Regions from separate parts of the Vibrio chagasii genome, predicted to be linked through region 1. Evidence: predicted binding sites of a transcription regulator. Region 1 holds the regulator's gene; each other region holds the start of a gene.
What was found. The regulator CRP, encoded in region 1, controls carbon source genes, mostly activating them, when cyclic AMP is high. The targets are predictions, from matches to a motif close to TGTGANNNNNNTCACA.
Positions count from the first base shown of each region.

Region 2: udp (uridine phosphorylase) is a predicted target of CRP. The motif match lies at 1,039-1,054, and genes of this name have one in related genera.
Region 3: OCV52_RS22275 (glycogen/starch/alpha-glucan phosphorylase) is a predicted target of CRP. The motif match lies at 1,074-1,089, and genes of this name have one in related genera.

Region 1 is NZ_AP025465.1:3,090,869-3,093,073, reverse strand. It holds gene OCV52_RS14335 (DUF1338 domain-containing protein) at 1-552, shown strand, start outside; gene crp (cAMP-activated global transcriptional regulator CRP) at 742-1,374, opposite strand; gene OCV52_RS14325 (phosphoribulokinase) at 1,615-2,205, opposite strand, start outside.
Region 2 is NZ_AP025465.1:1,103,837-1,106,041, forward strand. It holds gene OCV52_RS05120 (zinc/cadmium/mercury/lead-transporting ATPase) at 1-873, shown strand, start outside; gene udp (uridine phosphorylase) at 1,155-1,913, shown strand; gene OCV52_RS05130 (DUF1887 family protein) at 2,101-2,205, opposite strand, start outside.
Region 3 is NZ_AP025466.1:1,455,973-1,458,177, forward strand. It holds gene malT (HTH-type transcriptional regulator MalT) at 1-701, opposite strand, end outside; gene OCV52_RS22275 (glycogen/starch/alpha-glucan phosphorylase) at 1,269-2,205, shown strand, end outside.

The DNA of each region.
Region 1 (2,205 bases):
CACTACGAACACCCAGACCCAAAACAACCGAAAGTGTTCATTAGTGAGTTGAAGGTAGAAGAGTGTTCTGGTGAATTACAGCAGATCGTTGCCAAATTGGTTGAGCAGGTTGATGCAAGTAAGTTAGAGGGACACGAATTCCTATTTGGTGGCCGCCTTTGGGATTTGAGCTTCGCTGATTTCCAACTGTTAGCGAAGGAGAGCGAATACGCCTCTTGGTTAGCCGCTCACGGTTACGGTGCTAACCACTTCACGGTTAGTGTCAATCAACTGAACAAGTTCGATGAAGTACAAGCAGTGAATGACTACCTGAGTGATGCTAGCTTTACGATTAACGCATCTGGTGGTGAGGTAAAAGGCTCTCCAGAGGTGTTATTAGAGCAATCATCAACAATGGCAGACAAAGTGCCAGTGGCATTTGTTGAAGGCAATGAGATGATTCCTGGTGGCTTCTATGAGTTCGCTAAGCGCTATCCAATGGCCAATGGTGAGCTTTATACCGGTTTTGTTGCTGCATCGGCGGACAAGATCTTCGAAAGCACCAACGGTTAAAGAAAGATACGATTACGGTTTTTGCCCTAGAAACTCGGGTACGCTTCGCTTCGAGAATGTTTACAAGGCGAGAGCCTCATGTGTTCCATTCGTATCTCGTATCTCGTATCTCGTATCTTCTCTCAATAAAGAAAAAGCCACCAAATTCGCATTTGGTGGCTTTCATATTTTTGACTCAGTTAATCGAAATTAACGAGTGCCGTATACCACGATAGTCTTACCGTGTGCAGAAATTAGGTTCTGCTCTTCTAGCATCTTCAAGATACGACCTACTGTCTCACGAGAACAACCAACGATTTGGCCAATCTCTTGACGAGTGATCTTGATTTGCATGCCGTCAGGGTGAGTCATTGCATCTGGCTGTTTCGCTAGGTTTAGTAGCGTTTGAGCGATACGACCTGTTACGTCAAGGAACGCTAAGTCACCAACCTTTTGGCTAGTTACTTGTAGGCGGCTTGCCATTTGCGCTGAAAGACGCATTAGGATGTCTGGGTTCACTTGGATAAGTTGACGGAACTTCTTGAAAGAAATTTCAGCTACTTCACAAGGAGATTTAGCACGAACCCAAGCTGTACGCTCTTGGTCTTCTTCGAACAAGCCTAGCTCACCGATGAAGTCGCCTTGGTTTAGGTAAGAAAGAATCATTTCCTTACCTTCTTCGTCTTTAATAAGAACTGCCACAGAACCTTTAACGATGTAGTACAAGGTCTCTGCCTTTTCACCAGCATGGATCAAAGTACTTTTTGAAGGGTACTTATGAATATGACAGTGTGAAAGGAACCACTCTAATGTTGGATCGGTTTGAGGTTTACCTAGAACCATAATATCTCACTTCCTCTGCAGGGTATGCTTGCCGCTTTCCGTATTTTAGCTAAGCCTGAATTGACTTCTTAGGATAAGAGCACTCGATGAGCGCTGCAAGCTATCTTGTGTTTCGTTTAAGAATAGTATCCTTTTTCAGGTACTATTTCTTGATTTTAATCGTGACCAAGCTACGATTTTTTACGCAAAATTGTGCACATGATCACGGTATGAAAAGTAATCAGCCAGAATGTCGTTTTGTTAACCTATTTTCCCAGTTTCGATGAGTTGTTGTAGGATTGGCCTCACAATGAGCTCCATAGCAAAGCTCATCTTACCACCTGGCACCACTAGTGTGTTATGACGAGACATGAATGAGCCATCAATCATGGCCAAAAGATACGGGAAATCGACGTTTTTGATGCCGCGCAAACGTATAACAACGAAGCTTTCATCTAAACTTGGAATCCCTTTGGCGTTAAGTGGGTTTGATGTATCTACGGTTGGGACACGCTGAAAGTTGATATGAGTACGCGAAAATTGCGGGGTAATATAGTTAAGGTAATCATCCATTGAACGAACAATGGAGTCCATTACTGCTTCGCGTGAGTGGCCACGATCGCGTGTGTCACGAACGAACTTTTGAATCCACTCTAGGTTTACGATAGGAACCATGCCAATCAGCAGGTCGACGTGTTGAGAGACATTAATGTCGCCATCAACCACACCGCCGTGTAGACCTTCGTAAAACATCACGTCTGAATTTTCAGGGATATCTTGCCATGGCGTGAAGGTGCCAGGCATTTGATTATAAGGCACAGCTTCATCGAACGTATGTAGGTAACTACGTAC
Region 2 (2,205 bases), 1.4 Mb from region 1:
GGTTGGCAGAAAGATGCGATGCTTCGTGTGGTTGGTGCTATTGAAGTTGGCTCTACTCACCCGCTAGCAAAATCGCTGGTGGCAAAAGTTGAAGAATTAGGCATCGATATTCCTGAGTCACACAACAAGAAAGCGCTGATTGGTAGTGGCGTGGAAGGTGACGTCGATGGTGTGAAATATCGAGTACTTGCGCCATCTAAACTTGATTTCGCTTTGGATGCACAGGTATCTAAGCAAATCGAATCGCTAGAAGATGAGGGTAAAACCGTTGTTGTTGCATTAGAGGTTAAAGACTCTGCTCAGGCAGCCAACGCGATTGGCTTGATTGCATGGCAAGACACATTACGTAGTGATGCGAAGTTAGCGATTGAGCGCCTTAATGGTCTTGGTATTCAATCGATTATGCTGACAGGGGACAACCCGCGCAGTGCTGCTGCGATCAGTGACAAGGTTGGTATGCAGTACAAAGCGAGCCTGCTTCCAAGTGATAAGGTGTCTTACGTACAAGAGTTGTCTCAACAGTCGCATGTGGCGATGGTTGGAGATGGCATTAACGATGCGCCCGCGATGAAAACCGCTCATGTCGGTATCGCAATGGGTGGGGGCACAGACGTTGCTCTGGAAACTGCTGATTCAGCACTGACTCATAACCGTCTAACTGAATTACCAGCAATGATTGAGCTGTCGCAAGCTACTATCAATAATATCCGTCAAAACGTCGCTCTGGCTCTTGGCTTGAAAGGTGTGTTCTTAGTGACGAGCTTATTTGGTATTACGGGCTTGTGGGTAGCGGTTCTGGCGGACAGTGGTGCAACAGCATTGGTGACATTGAACGCATTGCGCCTGCTACGATTCAAGTCTAAAGCAGACTAAATCCAACGCTCTTATACAAAATTGCCTACTATATAAACGCCTTTAACGGTAATACGTTAAAGGCGTTTTTTGTCTCATTAGTATGCAACGAAGGTACTGAGATTGCTTATTTTTGTGATGCCAATCGGTTTTTTGTGAAACTTGAAATCTTGTTGCTATCATTGATGTGAGCTGTGTCACTTCATTTTATAATAAGCTTAGTTAGAGTGTGTTCGTACCCCACGAATTTACTATGAGCTTAAATAAGGGTAAAAAGCCCAATAAGCCAAAAGGAGCGAACTATGTCTCAAGCTGTTTTCCATTTAGGTGTTACTGAAGCAGATCTTAACGGTGCTACTCTTGCGATCATTCCAGGTGACCCTGCTCGTGTACAAAAAATTGCAGAAGAGATGGAGAACCCAGTATTTCTTGCTAGCCATCGTGAATACACACTTTACCGCGCAGAACTAGACGGTAAGCCAGTGGTTGTATGTTCAACAGGTATCGGTGGTCCATCTACCTCTATCGCTGTAGAAGAGCTAGCTCAACTGGGTGTTCGCACTTTCCTACGTGTTGGTACTACTGGTGCTATCCAACCTCACGTAAACGTGGGTGACATGATTGTTTCTACTGGTTCTGTTCGTTTAGACGGTGCTAGCCTACACTTTGCTCCAATGGAGTTCCCAGCAGTTGCTGACTTCGAAGTAGCGACAGCAATGAAAGCAGCAGTTGAAGAGGCTGGCGCAACAGTTCACATGGGTGTAACGGCTTCAAGTGATACTTTCTACCCAGGTCAAGAGCGTTACGACACGTTCTCTGGTCGTGTAGTTAAGCGTTTCCAAGGTTCTATGCAAGAGTGGCAAGACATGGGCGTTCTAAACTTCGAAATGGAATCTGCAACGCTGCTAACCATGTGTGCAAGTTCTGGTCTGAAAGCGGGTTGTGTTGCTGGTGTAATCATCAACCGTACTCAAAAAGAGACGCCTGATCACGACACACTAAAAGTAACAGAAGCACGCTCTATCAAAGTGGTTGTAGAAGCTGCTCGTAAAATGCTTTAAGTTGAAAAAGTGCTTTAAGTCTTAATCGGACAGCAAATTTTGAAATGGCCGTATCGACTGATGCGGCCATTTTTTATTTACTGGTTAAGTGACAGAGTGAAAATAGATAAGAAAAAGGCGAGTCACTAAATAGCGACTCGCCTTTGTTATTTTGGTTTAAGAGAAGCTTGCTCTTAAATGTTTCTTTTTAGCACTCTTGGTCTTCGTTACCGCCAGCAGCCGTAAACCAAGCGGTTAGGTGCGTTTTAAGATCTTTCAATTCATCTGGGCCGATCAGAGCAAGGCCAAGATC
Region 3 (2,205 bases), on a different replicon from region 1:
CGTTTTTGGTGCTGTGCTTGAAGGGCGATAAGTTGCAACGCAGAAGGCCAACCTTCGACATAACTACAAATACTATCGGCGGTTGTGTCATCAATACCATCGGCAACGCGCTGATTAAAGAAGCGTGTCGTCTCTTCGGTATCGAATGCCAAAGAGTCATTGCCTAATTCGATCATTAAGTCACGAACGCGAAGGTTTGCTGTACCCAGTGGCGGTGTGCCGCGGCTGGTCACAACAAGCGTTAGGTTGTCGGGCATGTGCTTTAGGAAAAAGCGCATGGCTTCGTGGATGTCGTCATTGTTAACCAGGTGATAGTCATCCAATACAAGGAAACATTCCTGATGGAATTCAGACATCTCGGCGAAGACTTCGCTTAATAGAGAATGCAGCGATGAAAATTGTCTTTTCTCTGCCAGTTTTTGCGCATTAGGACAGGCGTTTTGCGTCGCTTTATTGAGTGATTGAAGTAGGTAGTTGATGAAACGGAAGGCATCGTTGTCACTATCATCGATGCTATACCAACCTACGTTAGGTTTTTCTACCAACCACTGGGCAGCCATGGTGGTCTTGCCGTATCCAGCTGGGGAGCGGAACAGTACGAGTTTATAGCAATCTGCATTCTGAAGCAGATCGAGAACCCTAGGACGCAGAATTGCATTGTGTAAGCGGCCGGGACGAGTCAGTTTCGAAGGGATCCACATGTCGAAGTTTTACACCTATTCCGTGGCTATGGTCTGGAATCTATCAAGCACGCATTGAGTGCTGTCCAATGACACTAGCCTAATTACTTAAGTCTTTACTCATATTACGTGAAGCAAAACGACACCGACTATGATCCTCCGCAGAAACCTTGCACTCCTGCATGTTTTTGAGTCTCTACGCCCTTTATTTGTGACTTTTCTCACAAAATGTGGTGGTTCGATAATGTGACTTTGTTTCTGTTTGCACTGCATTTAATGCAAAAGATGATACCCGGAAAATATTTTCGTGATCTGAAACTCAGATTTGACAATGACTCTGATTAGGTCAAATAAAAATCACATCAACCGAAGTTAAGTTATCGAACGGGAGCTTGTGATCTTAGTCACTCCAAGTTTTTGTTCGAAGTCAGAACATGAGAGTCAGATCACTAACCCTATGTCGGTACGCCCCCTACGCCCTCCCATCTACTCCTTGTTTGGCGCGTTAGCGGGAGGATGTTTAGTTTCTGGTGACCATGCACGATATGTCACAGATGAATTAGAACTATTAAAAGCGAGATTTCTGAAATGAAACCAACTCAGCAAAAAACTTTCGATAAAATGTCGTTCCAAGAAAGCGTTAAGAAACATCTATCTGCAACCTACGCAACTACTATAGAAAACGCAGATAGCCGCGCATGGTACCTAGCAATGGGTCGCGCGTTAGCCGAACTTACAACATTTGACCTGTTAGAAACTGAAAATGACGAGAAAATCAAAAATGCGAAGAGCGTGAACTACCTTTCGCTAGAATTCTTGATTGGTCGTCTAACGGGTAACAACCTAATCAGCATGGGTCTGTACGAACAGATCACGCATGCAATGGAAGAGTTAGGCCAGAACTTAACGGACCTTCTAGAAGAAGAACGTGATCCATCACTAGGTAATGGTGGTCTTGGTCGTCTAGCAGCATGTTTCATGGACTCTTGTGCAGCACAAGAATTCCCAACAGTAGGTTACGGCCTACACTATGAGTACGGTCTATTTAAGCAGTCTTTCGAAGACGGGCGTCAAAAAGAAGCACCGGATGCATGGCGTGGCGTTGAAGGCTACCCATGGGAAATCGCTCGTCCAGAACTTGCGCAACACATTGGTTTTTACGGTCATGTTGAAGTTGAATACATTGACGGTAAAGAAGTGCGTACTTGGGTTCCAGGTATGGAAGTAAAAGCAATGCCATGGGATCTACCAATCGTTGGTTACGAGTCAAGCACGGTTTACCCACTGCGTCTTTGGGAATGCCAGGCAATTGCACCATTCTCACTAGCAAGCTTCAACAACGGTGACTACTTCGAAGCACAACATGCGCTAATCGATGCGGGTAACATTACTAAGGTTCTATACCCGAACGATAACCACGAGAAGGGTAAAACGCTTCGTCTAATGCAGCAGTACTTCCACTCTGCAGCGTCTGTACGTGACATCCTACGTCGTCACGAAGCAGCAGGCTTCTCTCTAGCGGATC